Nitrosopumilus sp. b3: one gene and its partners. The main gene of each other region encodes a partner of the protein of the gene in region 4 in a complex. Links are inferred from orthologs where the notes say so. Each region holds a gene or a part of one and is shown on either strand. Other genes may lie near its edges.

What was found.
Region 1: C6990_RS08105 (region 4) and C6990_RS06335 share a complex: the UniProt entries of both Methanocaldococcus jannaschii proteins name them as parts of the 50S ribosomal subunit. The link is inferred for Nitrosopumilus sp. b3 from one-to-one orthologs.
Region 2: C6990_RS08105 (region 4) and rpl7ae share a complex: the UniProt entries of both Methanocaldococcus jannaschii proteins name them as parts of the 50S ribosomal subunit. The link is inferred for Nitrosopumilus sp. b3 from one-to-one orthologs.
Region 3: C6990_RS08105 (region 4) and C6990_RS04015 share a complex: the UniProt entries of both Methanocaldococcus jannaschii proteins name them as parts of the 50S ribosomal subunit. The link is inferred for Nitrosopumilus sp. b3 from one-to-one orthologs.
Region 5: C6990_RS08105 (region 4) and C6990_RS04025 share a complex: the UniProt entries of both Methanocaldococcus jannaschii proteins name them as parts of the 50S ribosomal subunit. The link is inferred for Nitrosopumilus sp. b3 from one-to-one orthologs.

The regions. Positions count from the first base shown.
Region 1 is NZ_MU078696.1:45,395-48,296, reverse strand. The notes cover bases 26-2,902. They hold C6990_RS06335 (50S ribosomal protein L2), read right to left. Parts: upstream 1,893-2,902; coding sequence 1,158-1,892; downstream 26-1,157. Other genes in these bases: C6990_RS06330 (CDC48 family AAA ATPase), read left to right, coding at 1,996-2,902; C6990_RS06340 (acylphosphatase), read right to left, coding at 830-1,108; C6990_RS06345 (hypothetical protein), read left to right, coding at 501-833; C6990_RS06355 (TIGR00269 family protein), read left to right, coding at 26-123. Outside these bases: more of C6990_RS06355, read left to right, coding at 1-25. UniProt on the Methanocaldococcus jannaschii protein: One of the primary rRNA binding proteins. Required for association of the 30S and 50S subunits to form the 70S ribosome, for tRNA binding and peptide bond formation. It has been suggested to have peptidyltransferase activity; this is somewhat controversial.
Region 2 is NZ_MU078696.1:152,070-154,831, forward strand. The notes cover bases 16-2,752. They hold rpl7ae (50S ribosomal protein L7Ae), read left to right. Parts: upstream 16-1,059; coding sequence 1,060-1,446; downstream 1,447-2,752. Other genes in these bases: glmM (phosphoglucosamine mutase), read left to right, coding at 16-997; C6990_RS06985 (30S ribosomal protein S28e), read left to right, coding at 1,443-1,655; C6990_RS06990 (50S ribosomal protein L24e), read left to right, coding at 1,666-1,866; ndk (nucleoside-diphosphate kinase), read left to right, coding at 1,869-2,270; infB (translation initiation factor IF-2), read left to right, coding at 2,277-2,752. Also shown: more of glmM, read left to right, coding at 1-15; more of infB, read left to right, coding at 2,753-2,762. UniProt on the Methanocaldococcus jannaschii protein: Multifunctional RNA-binding protein that recognizes the K-turn motif in ribosomal RNA, the RNA component of RNase P, box H/ACA, box C/D and box C'/D' sRNAs.
Region 3 is NZ_MU078694.1:344,952-347,949, reverse strand. What follows is about bases 1-2,973. They hold C6990_RS04015 (50S ribosomal protein L3), read right to left. Parts: upstream 1,997-2,973; coding sequence 1,004-1,996; downstream 1-1,003. Other genes in these bases: C6990_RS04010 (putative RNA uridine N3 methyltransferase), read right to left, coding at 2,201-2,973; rplD (50S ribosomal protein L4), read right to left, coding at 192-1,004; C6990_RS04025 (50S ribosomal protein L23), read right to left, coding at 1-195. In the rest of the region: more of C6990_RS04010, read right to left, coding at 2,974-2,998. UniProt on the Methanocaldococcus jannaschii protein: One of the primary rRNA binding proteins, it binds directly near the 3'-end of the 23S rRNA, where it nucleates assembly of the 50S subunit.
Region 4 is NZ_MU078696.1:339,216-342,129, reverse strand. Bases 22-2,910 are described here. They hold C6990_RS08105 (50S ribosomal protein L19e), read left to right. Parts: upstream 22-1,182; coding sequence 1,183-1,638; downstream 1,639-2,910. Other genes in these bases: C6990_RS08090 (protein translocase SEC61 complex subunit gamma), read left to right, coding at 2,747-2,910; C6990_RS08095 (D-aminoacyl-tRNA deacylase), read right to left, coding at 1,931-2,707; C6990_RS08100 (MGMT family protein), read right to left, coding at 1,635-1,934; C6990_RS08110 (50S ribosomal protein L32e), read left to right, coding at 795-1,199; pckA (phosphoenolpyruvate carboxykinase (ATP)), read right to left, coding at 22-646. Also shown: more of pckA, read right to left, coding at 1-21; more of C6990_RS08090, read left to right, coding at 2,911-2,914. UniProt on the Methanocaldococcus jannaschii protein: Binds to the 23S rRNA.
Region 5 is NZ_MU078694.1:346,389-349,412, forward strand. Bases 1-2,999 are described here. They hold C6990_RS04025 (50S ribosomal protein L23), read left to right. Parts: upstream 1-1,366; coding sequence 1,367-1,633; downstream 1,634-2,999. Other genes in these bases: C6990_RS04015 (50S ribosomal protein L3), read left to right, coding at 1-558; rplD (50S ribosomal protein L4), read left to right, coding at 558-1,370; C6990_RS04030 (30S ribosomal protein S19), read left to right, coding at 1,678-2,073; C6990_RS04035 (50S ribosomal protein L22), read left to right, coding at 2,079-2,537; C6990_RS04040 (30S ribosomal protein S3), read left to right, coding at 2,540-2,999. Outside these bases: more of C6990_RS04040, read left to right, coding at 3,000-3,024. UniProt on the Methanocaldococcus jannaschii protein: Binds to 23S rRNA. One of the proteins that surrounds the polypeptide exit tunnel on the outside of the ribosome.

The DNA of each region.
Region 1 (2,902 bases), 290 kb from region 4 along the record:
CAAATTGTAAAGACTTCAAATGCAAAAGAAAAAACGACTTGTAAAAAATGTGGGACTGAATGTACTGGAAACATATGCTCAGTTTGCAATATAGTTTTAAAACTTAAAGAAAATCAAACCTAATGCAAATATAACATACTTTTTTTAGAATTAATGGTAGTAGGTAGGATTAGGGTGCCAGCCGTGCCCTGTTCTGAAACCGGCTATATGCAGAGATCAGCAACTGTTGGGTAAATCTCTAGATGGGTAATTCCCGCTTGGTGTGCGGAAATGAAATCACGCCGAGGCGGGTGGTTGCAGGACTAGAAATATCCGAAGGGATAACTTCTAAGACCGAACCATCGAAAGGGATGAGGTCCGGGAGGGAGCAATCCTAAGGTGGAGCATCCACGCTTCCTCGTCAACGTGGCGGATCTTGTATGCCTTGAAATGGGGCTATTCGTCTAGACTGGAACCAGCAGATCTACTACCTTTATAATTTCAATCATAACAGGAGATTCATGGAAGGAATAATCTCATTTGGAAATAAAAGAGATTATGAAGACTTTAAGAGACAAATTCCTAGTTTAGTATTACCTCTTTTTGATTCCATTAGAGAATTTTGTTTCTCTTTAGGAGAAAATGTAGTTGAAGATATTAGGATGCATAGAGTTGTTTTTTGTAAATCAATTACTTTTAGATGGTTTGCAGATGTAGAACCTCAAAGGGAAGGAGTAATTATTAAAATTCAAAAAAGTAGAAAAGAACCCATAAGGATTATTGAGATTAGAAAAGAACAAAATATTTTAGAATTTGGAAATATGATTAAAGAAGCATTTGAAAAAATTCACTAATACGCTACATCAAATTTTGAAAATTCTCCACTGAATTTTTCATTTCGTATTTCTATATCTTCAACAATTGCATTGGCAGGTCCACCATGAGCCCATTCAATTAATCGAGTAACATTTTCTGTGTCTCCTTCTAAAACAGCTTCAACACGACCATCCTTCAAATTTTTGACCCAGCCGTAAACATTGTTTTGTTTTGCTTTTGCTTTTAATGTCTGACGGAAAAAAACTCCTTGTACTCTACCTGTTACAAAAATTCTAATTCGTTGTTTTGACATTAGAGATAGATTTCAAAGAGTCATTAATCAATTTTAGGTTAAAGAAAAACTATTTCCTTTCTTTAATTCTAGCTCTACCAGTTTTTCTAGCAGCAATACTTCCTACCTTTGCACCAGGAGGAGCATCTCTTGAAACAGTTGAACTTTGTCCGACGTGTTGATGACGACCACCACCATGTGGGTGAACATAAGCTGCTTGAGCAACACCTCTAACAATTGGATATTTCTTTCCTTTAGCCTTAAAACTACGCCATTTGTTACCTGCACTCATAAAATGTCGTTCACTTGCTCCACCACCAGCTAGAGTACCAATCATTGCTCTATTCTTTGGATTTAGAGTAGTAAATCTTCCAGATGGTAGTTTAACAGTAACTCCCTCATCACCATGAGAGAAAATAGTTGCATTAGTACCTGCAGATTTAACAATAGCACCACCATCTCCAAAATTCTTTTCAATATTACAGACAATTGTACCATCAGGGATATTTTGTACACTAATTACATTGCCTTTCTGAATTTCTGATTTTAATCCAAATTGTAAAATTTCACCTACTTTAGCTCCCAAAATTGCTGGAACATAAGAAACTGAACCATCTTCAAATCTAATCTTGGCTAATGGTGCTTCTCGTCCACGTTCGTGAACCAAATCGATAATTTCTCCTTCATGTTGTTCTGCAAGTGGAAAACGAGGATAATTTGCTTTGGAGCCTACTTTACCAGTAGATGTAGATCTAAACTGCATTCCTCCACGGCCACGTCTTCGAACTAATGGTCTCTTACCCATGTTGATCGTTTCCTACGTAAAGAGGATTTTAAGCTTGTGATGTCTATTGTAAGTTAAGAAAATTACCACAAAGGTATAAAAATTAGACAGAGGGCATTTCTGTATGAGCCAAAGCGGTCTTTCTCTCAAAGTTCTTGAAGCATATACCAGAGATGTTGGGAGAGGAGTAGCCAGAATAGATTATGATTCTATGGATACTCTAAATGCCTCTACAGGCGATGTTATCGAAATTAAAGGTAAAAGAAGAACAGTTGCAAAATGCCTTCCTTTGTATCCATCTGATGAAGGAAAGGGAATTATTAGAATCGATGGGCTTGGAAGAAATAATTCAGGAATTGCCATTGGAGATACAATTTCTGTTAGAAAAATAAAAGCAGTTGCTGCAGAAAAAGTAGTAGTTGCTCCATTAGAAGCAATTCCTCCAATTGATGAAAGATATCTTGCAGATGCCCTAGAAAGTGTTCCTTTGATTAAAGGTGATAATGTAATGGTACCATATTTTGGTGGTCGTTTAACTTTTCAAGTTATTGGAGTTACTCCCGCAGCAGATGCTGTTTTAGTGACTCAAAAAACTGTTTTTCATATTGCAGAAAAAGGAGAAACATTACGTGGAGTTCCACAAGTAACCTATGAAGACATTGGTGGTTTAACAGATGAGATTAAGAAAGTCAGAGAGATGATTGAGCTTCCATTAAGACATCCAGAGATTTTTGAAAAGTTGGGAATAGAAGCACCAAAAGGTGTCTTATTGTATGGCCCTCCTGGAACAGGTAAGACATTACTTGCAAAAGCAGTAGCCAATGAAAGTAATGCACATTTTATCAGTATCTCTGGTCCTGAAATTATGAGTAAGTTTTACGGAGAAAGTGAAGCTAGACTAAGAGAAATTTTCAAAGAGGCAAGAGAAAAAGCTCCATCAATTATCTTTGTGGATGAAATAGATTCCATTGCTCCAAAAAGAGAAGAAGTTACTGGAGAAGTTGAAAGAAGAGTTGTTTCTCAGATGTTGT
Region 2 (2,762 bases), 190 kb from region 4 along the record:
TGATGAATTAATAATTGAAGATATTTACCTTAAAAAAAACTGGATTACAAATCCTCCCAAATGGGGTACTACAGGAACAGAGGAGAGGACAATTGAGACCTACCTTAATGGAATTTTGGCTCATATTGATTCTAGTATTATAGAATCAAAAAAGTTTAGAGTTGTTTTAGATTTAGGAAATGGTGCACAGGCAGTATCTGCACCAGATTTTTGTAAAAAGTTACAGTGTGAAACTTTTTTGGTAAATCAAAATATTGATGGCAATTTCCCAGGACGAGGTTCAGAGCCAACACCTCAAAACCTCTCAGCACTTTCAAAGACAGTACTTGAAAATCATGCAGATGTTGGAATTGCTTTTGATGGTGATGGGGATAGAAGTATCTTTTGTGATGATAAAGGTAATATTTTAACTGGTGACAAGTCTGCACTTTTACTAACCCAACATATCTTATCGAATAACCCAAACTCTTTGGTTGTAACTTGTTTGAATTCAGGATCTAATATAGAAAAAATTTCTGAGAAGTTTAATTCCAAAGTTATCCGTACCAAAGTTGGAAGTGTTGAAGTGTCCCGAAAGATGGTTCCAACTAATGCTTTAATTGGATTTGAAGAAAATGGTGGATTCATGTATGGCAAGCATAACCAAGTAAGAGATGGTTGTATGACATTAGGATTAATGCTTGATCTTTTAGCAACTTCTGGAAAATCCCTTTCTGATGAGGTTTCTCTTTTACCTCCTTCCTTTACTACAAAGGACAAGGTATCATGCCCCCCTGAAAAAGTAGTAGAATTGATCTCTTCTCTTAAAGAAGCGTTCCCAAACTCAGATGTCACAGATGGAATCAAAATTTCAAATGATCCCAAAAACTGGGTAATGATTAGACCTAGTGGAACAGAACCAATAGTTAGAGTATATGCAGAAGCTGAAAATCAAGATAAACTAGACTCTTTGATGTCTGAATACCTCAAAAAAGTCAAGACAATCATTTCCCGATAACACTTTTAAAACCATTCCAACGTTTTGAGAGAATGGAGAATGAACCCTAAGGGTGACGAAGTATGGGAAAATCATATTATGTTAAATTTGAAACGCCAGAGGACCTCGTAAATCCAATCTTAGAGGCAGTTAGAGTAGCATCAACTAGCGGTAAAGTAAAGAAAGGAACTAACGAAGCCACAAAGGCAATCGAACGTGGTACTAGCAAACTAATTGTTATCGCTGAAGATGTAGAACCACCTGAGGTAGTAGCACATCTTCCAATTCTATGTGAGGAACAAGGTGCAGCATATGCATTTGTACCAAACAAACAAGAATTAGGTAAGTCTTTGGGTATTGATATCACTTCTGCCGCTGCAGCAATTTTGGATGCTGGTGATGCACAACACATCGTAGACCAAGTTGTATCATCAATTGCTAAAATTAAAGGCGGTAAGACTGAAGAATGAGTCAAAACGCTGAAGAAGTAGTTCAATCTGAAATTATTCAAATTGTTGGACGAACTGGCATTGCTGGTGAAGTTATTCAGGTTAGAGTGAAAGTTCTTACTGGTAAAGATAAAGGTAGAATACTTACAAGAAACGTCAAAGGATCTGTTAGAGTAGGAGAAATTCTAATGCTAAGAGAAACAGAGAGAGAAGCAAAGAAAATCAAATAGGTGATATGATATGAGTCTTTTAGTTAAACCATGTAATTTCTGTGACAGACCTGTCGCCAAAGGTTCTGGAACAATGCTTGCCAAAAATGATGGAACCGTTTTATGGTTTTGCTCTTCAAAATGCAAAAAGAATATGCTAGAATTAAAACGTGATCCAAGAAAATTAAAGTGGACAAAGAAATACGTCAAAGGCGGCATTAGAAAGAAGTAGCATTGACTGAACAATCTCTATTCATTGTAAAACCAGATGCAGTAGCTAGAAATCTAGTTGGTGAAGTAATATCAAGATTTGAAAAAAAAGGATTCAAACTAATAAAATTAAAGATGTTTACATTTTCTCAACAACAAGCAGAGAACTTTTACGGTGTGCATAAAGACAAACCATTCTTTGGTGAATTGACATCCTTTATCACATCAGGACCTGTAGTTGCAGCAATTATTGAAGGTAATAATGCAATTGCAACTACTAGAATAATGATTGGAGCTACAAAATCATTTGAAGCTGAACCTGGTTCCATAAGAGGAGATTATGGATTAGGATTTAGTGAAAACATTATTCACGCATCAGATTCACAAGAAAGTTTTGATCACGAATCGAGGGTAGCATTTGAGTGATCTGATTTGCAAATTCGTCAGCCCATAGTGGCAGTTCTTGGTCACGTAGACTCTGGAAAAACATCTCTTTTAGATAGAATTCGTGGAACTGGGGTTCAAGGTAGAGAAGCAGGAGGTATTACTCAACATATTGGTGCAAGCTTTCTTCCATCTGAGACAATCAAAGAAACATGTGGAATACTATACAAAAAACTTGAACAGGCAGAACACAAGGTACCTGGAATTTTAGTAATAGATACACCCGGACATGAAGTTTTTACAAATCTTCGTTCACGTGGGGGTTCAGCTGCTGATATTGCAATTTTAGTAGTTGATGTAAATCGTGGATTTCAACCGCAAACCAATGAAAGTCTGAAAATCTTGCAGAGCAGGAAAGTGCCTTTTGTAGTAGCTCTGAACAAATGTGATCAAATTTCTGGATGGAGAAAATCAGAAACAAAATTCATTTCCCAAGCAATCAAAGAACAAGACGCATCAATTCAGACTGATCTT
Region 3 (2,998 bases), on a different replicon or contig from region 4:
GCCATAAATTGTTCTTGCAGTATTGACATTAGTGACATTTTGATTGTAAAGTGATTTTACAGCTTCGGCAATTTCTGGCTTGCTTGCAGATCTTTCTACAATGAAACAAATTTTACTTTCATTTTCTACCATGGCAAATGTTTTTTCAGTTATGTATGGTTTTAAAATAATTTTATTTGCTTGATCTACATTCATTGTGTTTTCACCATAACCTCTAGATGTGTTGATTTTATCTTTCCAATTTCCTCAATTGCAGATTTGGAATATACAGTTAGCCTAATTGGATCAGAACCTGGTGCTAAATCTAATACACTTAAGTCTTTGACACTTCTTGCTTCTACTCCTGGTAATGCTCCAATTGCTTTTTTGATATTTGAATCGTCTTTGGTAACAAACAAAACACTCTTTCCAACTTTTTTACTTCTTCCTCTGAGTCTTGATTGACCAGAACGTGATTTTCTTGATTCTAATCTTTCTACATCCTGTGTGAGTTTTAATGCATCCAATACTTTGGTCATCTCATTAGTTTTTGAAATTGCTTCAATATCATCTGATACGATAATTGGAAATGATTCAATGCCTTCTATTTTGTGGCCTCGTTGACCTACAAGTTCTTTTGATGCTGTAGCAGCAATTGCAGAACATAATGCCAATTTGTTTTCTTTTTTGTTTAATTTTTTGTAAATTACTTTGGCTACAATTGGCGGATGTGCTTGTCTTCCTCCTCTAGTGGATGCTACTTCTGCACCTTGACCTTGTCGACCACCGCCACCACCTGTACTTCTTGCAACACGAGAAACCCCTTGACCTGTTGGTGGATCATTGGAATCTGCAACTACATCTTGACCTGCAGATGGATGTCTTCCCTGTGGTTGGAATTTGTGGGATGTTAAATTAGTGAAAGCTTTGTGAATTAATTCTCTTCTAAATGGTGTGGAAAATACAAGTGGTAATTCTACTTCTCCATCTTTTGTTCCAGTTGTAGTGTGGATGGCTGTTTTCATTAGATGACTACCTCCAAAATATTTGGCTTTGTGACTTTAGCTGGTACATTTCTGATTTGACTTCTCAGTTTGATTAATCTTCTATATGTTCCTGGAACTGATCCTTTTAGAATAATGAAATCCCCTTTAACAAGTCCAAAGTGCTTGAATCCTCCGTCTGGATTGATTTTAATTTGTTCGTCATTGGCATTACCCATAATCATTATTCGTTTATCGTATTCTATTCGTTGATGGAATCCCATCTGTCCTGCTCTTGGTACTGTATACATGACACTTTGTGGAGAAATTGGGCCAAGTGAACCAACTTCTCTAACTGTCTTTCTTGATTTGTGTTGTTTCTTTTTTACACCCCATCTTTGAATTACACCTTGCCATCCTTTACCTTTAGTAATTGCTGCAACATCTACAGTTGCACCCGTCTCAAATATTTGATCAATCTTAATTTCTTTTCCAAGTAACTCTTTTACATGTGTAAACTGCTTTTGTATGTCTCCGCCACTTACTGATGCTTCAAAAATGTAAGGCTTCTTTTGTTCTAGTCCTGCTGCTCTAGGTGATACTGCTACTATTGCAAAAATTTCTTTAATTTTTCGAAGAGATTTTTCTGCATTGTCTAGTGCCCCTTCTTTGTTTTTTACTGTAATTTCTTTTGATATGTATTTTGGAATGTCATCTGCATATACGTCAAATTCTGCATGCATTCCATCATGATCTTTTGAATATCCTCTAATTCCTAAAATTAGTACTGGTGGTGTTACTAGAACTGTTCCAAGACTGACGAGTTGTTTTCCTGCATTTGGAACTTTTTCCCTATCGTCTATACTTACTATCTGGACACATCCAGCTTTGAATCCACAGTGAGCTAATATTTTTGGCTCTTCTGAATTTAATTTTGGCCATGCTCTAATACGTGCCTCCATACTTTTTGCACGTGCTCTTGGTGAATACGCAAGACTTCCTCTACGTGGTTGATGGTTTTTTCTAGCGCCCATGGATAAATCGCATCTTGAAATCCCTCTATTAAACCATGTGAGATGTCGTTAACCATAAAAAAAATTCGAGTTAACGATAAGTGCCTAAATTTTTATGGATTTAACAAATCTAATGCCATGTTCCAAATTGTTATTCCACCAATAATAATACCTGCAACTCCCACTGTAATGGCAAATAATAGAAAATTTTTTCTTTCTGGCATTTTATGAGGTACTCTGTGCATTAATTATTGCCAATGTTCCAAGTAACGCCTCCTCTAGACGCACAGTTTCTGTAGCTTGATTGGGAAAAAAATTCAATGATTTTGCATTTTGAACATTTTTCATTTTTCCGCCAAGTATTTCATGAATGCCTTTTTCGGGAGATCCAAAAACTACGAGTGTAGGTTGATCTGATTTTACATATTTGGAAATTTGCTCTTTAGTTGCAGTTTTACCTTTTCTTGATGTAATGATTATGTTTCCTTTCCATTCTGACAAAATTGAAAATAAGTTTGCTCTCTCTTTTACAGAATATCCCCAATAGAATGGAACCTCTCTTTTGTCTATCTCTTTTACTGATAATTTTGGATAACCTTCTTTGAATTGCACTGTTACTCTTTTACCTATGGATGTTTTTCCAAAAAATGGTATTAATTGATTAATCCCAACATCAACAAATCGTTTACCTTTCACACTGATTACAATACCTTCTCTGATATCACCGGGACTTATTTTTTTAGAATTAACTGGAGTAATATGACTCGGGATTTTAAGTGGCTGCAACACTCCTGCAAATTTTAAATCATTCATCTTTGGAAATAACCTTCTTCTCAAAAATTGAGGTGTCTCTAAATATTTTAAAATCATTACCAATAGACTTCCATCATTTCTATTGTTTCCTTCTTGGTAGACAAATATCGTATCAATTTTAAAAATTGCACATGCTCTTGCTAGAACTGAAATTTTTCTTGTTTTGTCTATCTTGAGTGATTCATCAGATAACGCAGACTCTGGAATGGC
Region 4 (2,914 bases):
GCAACAAGTAATTCATCACACCAAACATTGACTTTTTCATTTCTCCTGCATACTCTGTTCCGCCAATCAAAACAATTTTTCTAGTCAAGTCAATTAGGATAAAGACATCAGTTCTTGTTCCATCAATTTCGGGATTTGCTTCAAAGTCGTTAATACATAAAATTGTAAATTCTGGTTCGTGATTTTCAAGTTCTTCTTTTGTTGGTCTGATGAATAGATTCCTTGAGAACATGCTTTGCCACACATGATCATTTATGACTCTAATTGGTAAACGGGTATTAGGGTCTGCCCCAACAAATCCATCAAAGACATAAAGCTCCTTGTTATCAACAAAGTTTTTCATTTTCTCTAAGAGTTTTTCAAATTTGCCAGTTGGGAACTGATGATTGATTTTGCCCCAATCAATAGTATCATGAGTTTTATCATCAAATACAATAAATCGGTCATCAGGTGAACGGCCCGTATATTTTCCAGTATTGACTGAAAGGGAGCCTGTGGAATTTACTACGCCCTCTTTTCTCTCAACTGCAATTGAGACCATCTCCTCAACACTGAGATTTCTATGTACTTTTGATGGATTGATTCCAAACTCCTTTAGCTGGGAAGAAAATTTGTCAGTTACTGAATTACCTACTACTTGGGTCAGAGGATTTGGCCTCCAAAAGTAATTTTATCAATCCCAGGCTGGTTCATGAGATATCGATCCGCCTAAAGTTTCCTTATTATCTTTTTCTTATAGGGAATTATCTTTTTGTCTAGGAACGTATTTATTCCAAAATTCAAGACTCAAATTGATGCCTATCAATAAGGACAAGATTGCAAAGAGACAGGAAGTAAAGGAACACAATCCAGACTTTGTAAGACCAGAAAGCTGGCGTTATGTTAGACTACAGACTAACTGGAGAAAACCAAAAGGTATCGATCATCATCAGAGAAAACAAAAGAGTAGAGGCCGTCCAGGACTTGTAAAAGTAGGATATGGAGGACCAAAAGAAGCAAGAGGATTGCACCCATCAGGATATACAGATAATTTAGTATTCAATTTATCAGACTTGGAAAAACTAGATCCAAAAAAAGACGGAGTTAGATTCGGACACAGTGTTGGAACTAGAAAGAGAAAGGAAATCATCGTAAAAGCAATTGAAAATAAATTTAAAATTTTTAATGCGAGAGTGAGTGCAAGTGGTAGTAAATCTTAACGCAAAGAAGAGACTCGCATCTAGAGTCACAGGAGTCGGAATTCACAGAATCAAATTCGATACTGATCATCTCGATGACATTGCAGATGCAATTACTAGAGAAAACATCCGTAGTCTTATCACTGCAAATACAATCAAGATAAAACCATTTGTCGGAACATCTAGAGGAAGAGCACAATTCAAAAAAGAACAGAGAAAGAAGAGAGGTACAACTCAAGGTTCAAAACAAGGAAGAAAAGGTGCAAGAGTTGGTAAAAAAGAAGTTTATGTTGCTAAAGTTCGTTCATTAAGAAGATTACTAAAGATTGCAAAGGACAGAAAGGACTTGACAAATCCGGAATTCTGGGAACTCTACAAAAAAGTAGGCGGTAATACTGTTAGAAATAAAGCACACCTCAGACTGCTCATGGATGAAATCAGAGAAAAGAGAAAAGACTAGAACAGATAAACTGTATTTTCTAAATTCATAATTTTACCATTTTTTATCTCAATACCTTCATCACTTAGCATCTTTGTTTTAATGTGCTCCCCATATGCATAGCCCCCAACTTTTCCTGTAGACATTACAACTCTATGACATGGAATAATTACAGGGTATGGGTTCTTGTTCATTATTCTTCCAACAACTCTCTGTCCATTTTTTAGTCCAACTGCTTTTGCCAGCTCACCATAAGTTGTGATTTGGCCTTTGGGAACCTGGAGTAATTTTTTGTAAATCTTTTGTTCGAGATTCAAAGTTTGATTACCTCAAGATCTGTTGATTCAAGTAAATCAAGTACTTTTTGTTTATCTGAACCCAAGCCTTTCCAGTCCAATAGTGCAGCAGTTGCCATTTTGTTTTGCGATAAAATATGGGAAAACAGTTCTGAATCAAGACTCTCAAGTGCATGCTTTGGAATGACAGTTCCAAGTGCATACTTTCCATCAAGGAGCTCATCTGTAAACTTTGAGGGATAGTGGGTACCACCAAAGCAGATAGCTACTGGGTTTTTAGGAATTGGATTAGACATCACATCATTTACCAATAATGCAACAGAATGGCAAAGAGATTCATCAGTCCACTGTTTTTCAGTTGTACCAATCTCTATGAAGATTGATGGTTTTTTCAATGCAGTAGGACCGTGGTGTGTGGCCTCTATGGTAATTTGAAAATCTGAAAACTTTAATTTGTTTTTCTTTAATTTTTTAAGATAAGCCTTTTGGAGATCAGGATGGGGAATTGCAACTTGTCTGTCATTTCCTCCAAACTTTGCCTCTGAGAAATTTCCCGTACTATGACATGTCAAAGCCAGCTGTCCGGACTCTGCTGCATGTTTTGAGAGAAACACAAATCCATCATAATCATATTTTTCTTCCAGCCAATCAGCTGAAATTGCAGGGGTGGGAATGATTAGCAAGTCATAATTTTTTCCACGAAAAACATCACCGTCTTTGGTCATCCTCTTTGAAAGAAATTTTGCCATATTGTGACCAGCTGGGTCATCTTGATACGCAATTAGTAGTTCCATGAGATAAGGAATATAAGGACACCATATTAATTTCCACCAATGAACCCTAGGCAGACTTTGAAGAATATGGCAAATACCATGAAAATGGCGAAAAAACCTGACAAAGATGAGTACCAGCAGCACCTTAGACTCGTATTATTGGGAATTGGAGGAGTCGGATTAGTTGGATTTACCATACAGTTTGTCTTTTCGGTAATTACATTTGGA
Region 5 (3,024 bases), on a different replicon or contig from region 4:
TCACCTAGAGCAGCAGGACTAGAACAAAAGAAGCCTTACATTTTTGAAGCATCAGTAAGTGGCGGAGACATACAAAAGCAGTTTACACATGTAAAAGAGTTACTTGGAAAAGAAATTAAGATTGATCAAATATTTGAGACGGGTGCAACTGTAGATGTTGCAGCAATTACTAAAGGTAAAGGATGGCAAGGTGTAATTCAAAGATGGGGTGTAAAAAAGAAACAACACAAATCAAGAAAGACAGTTAGAGAAGTTGGTTCACTTGGCCCAATTTCTCCACAAAGTGTCATGTATACAGTACCAAGAGCAGGACAGATGGGATTCCATCAACGAATAGAATACGATAAACGAATAATGATTATGGGTAATGCCAATGACGAACAAATTAAAATCAATCCAGACGGAGGATTCAAGCACTTTGGACTTGTTAAAGGGGATTTCATTATTCTAAAAGGATCAGTTCCAGGAACATATAGAAGATTAATCAAACTGAGAAGTCAAATCAGAAATGTACCAGCTAAAGTCACAAAGCCAAATATTTTGGAGGTAGTCATCTAATGAAAACAGCCATCCACACTACAACTGGAACAAAAGATGGAGAAGTAGAATTACCACTTGTATTTTCCACACCATTTAGAAGAGAATTAATTCACAAAGCTTTCACTAATTTAACATCCCACAAATTCCAACCACAGGGAAGACATCCATCTGCAGGTCAAGATGTAGTTGCAGATTCCAATGATCCACCAACAGGTCAAGGGGTTTCTCGTGTTGCAAGAAGTACAGGTGGTGGCGGTGGTCGACAAGGTCAAGGTGCAGAAGTAGCATCCACTAGAGGAGGAAGACAAGCACATCCGCCAATTGTAGCCAAAGTAATTTACAAAAAATTAAACAAAAAAGAAAACAAATTGGCATTATGTTCTGCAATTGCTGCTACAGCATCAAAAGAACTTGTAGGTCAACGAGGCCACAAAATAGAAGGCATTGAATCATTTCCAATTATCGTATCAGATGATATTGAAGCAATTTCAAAAACTAATGAGATGACCAAAGTATTGGATGCATTAAAACTCACACAGGATGTAGAAAGATTAGAATCAAGAAAATCACGTTCTGGTCAATCAAGACTCAGAGGAAGAAGTAAAAAAGTTGGAAAGAGTGTTTTGTTTGTTACCAAAGACGATTCAAATATCAAAAAAGCAATTGGAGCATTACCAGGAGTAGAAGCAAGAAGTGTCAAAGACTTAAGTGTATTAGATTTAGCACCAGGTTCTGATCCAATTAGGCTAACTGTATATTCCAAATCTGCAATTGAGGAAATTGGAAAGATAAAATCAACACATCTAGAGGTTATGGTGAAAACACAATGAATGTAGATCAAGCAAATAAAATTATTTTAAAACCATACATAACTGAAAAAACATTTGCCATGGTAGAAAATGAAAGTAAAATTTGTTTCATTGTAGAAAGATCTGCAAGCAAGCCAGAAATTGCCGAAGCTGTAAAATCACTTTACAATCAAAATGTCACTAATGTCAATACTGCAAGAACAATTTATGGCAAAAAAGCATTTGTTCAATTTGAAAATACCGAAAAAGCCAGAGATTTGGCAACCAAGATAGGAATGCTATAATATGGACCACAAAACTCGAAGTACATTAACAGAGGAGAAGAAGGTTGGTTAAAGAATTTCTATACAGAGGCATTCCAAAAGAGGAGCTTGATAGTTTGTCCTTAGAAAAATTATTCTTACTATTCAATTCCAGACAAAGAAGATCTCTTACAAGAGGAATCACCGATGGAAAAAGAAAATTGATTGAAGAAATTAAATCTGCAAAAGCAGGCAAAGTAAAAAACCCTATCAAAACCCATGTCAGAGATTTGATTATTTTACCATACATGGTAGGCGTCACAGTAAATGTATTTTCAGGAAAAGAATTCCGTCCAGTTAACATCACAACAGAGATGATCGGGCATTATTTAGGAGAATATGTAATAACAAACAAGAGAGTTTCACACGGAGCACCAGGTGTAGGTGCATCAAGATCCAGTCTCTACGTACCACTAAAGTGATTATTATGGGTAGATTCGATTACGCTTTCCAAAATTATGATGCAACAAGACATGTGCGTTCATCATTAAGAGAAAAAGACATCTCACACAAACATGCACGTGAAGTAGCAGTTTCTATCAAAGGGCTATCAATTGAAAAAGCAAGAGACTACCTTATTGCAGTAATTAACAAAAAAAGAGCAGTTGCATTTAGAAGATATAAAAATCAAGTTGGCCACAAAGCAGATCCTGGTATGATGTCAGGACGATATCCACAAAAAACTGCAAAAGAATTCATCAAAGTTTTAGATAATTTAGAATCAAATGCAGAATACAAAGGAATGGATTTAGATAGATTAAGAATCGTGAATGCTACCGTTCACAAAGGAGTTATTGTTAAAAGATTTATTCCAAGAGCTATGGGAAGGGCAACTCCCAAAAACAATGTATTGACCCACGTAGAATTGGTGGCACAGGAGATTTAGATATGTCAGCAGTCAAAAATGTAATCAAAGATAACTACAACATGATGCTTCTCAAAGATTATCTTAGAGAGGCAATTAAAGATGCAGGATTTTCACATGCAGAGATATCAAAAACACCAGTTGGTACAAGGGTTGCATTACATGTTACTAGACCAGGAATCGTCATTGGAAGAAAAGGTTCTGGAATCAGAGCACTAACAGACAAACTAGCATCAGATTTTGGATTAAAAAATCCACAAATTTCAGTAGTAGAAATTGAAAAACCAGAATTAGCACCTAGTGTAATGTGTAATAGAATGGCAGCACATCTTGAAAGAGGTACTGCCTTTAGAAGAGCAACCATGTGGACTTTAAAACAAATCATGGAAAATGGTGCAATGGGAGTTCAAATTACAATTTCAGGTAAACTTAGAGGGGATCGTTCTGCGTTTGAGAAACATACAGCAGGAATATTGCCAAGAGCAGGTCATCACGCAGAGGTTATTGT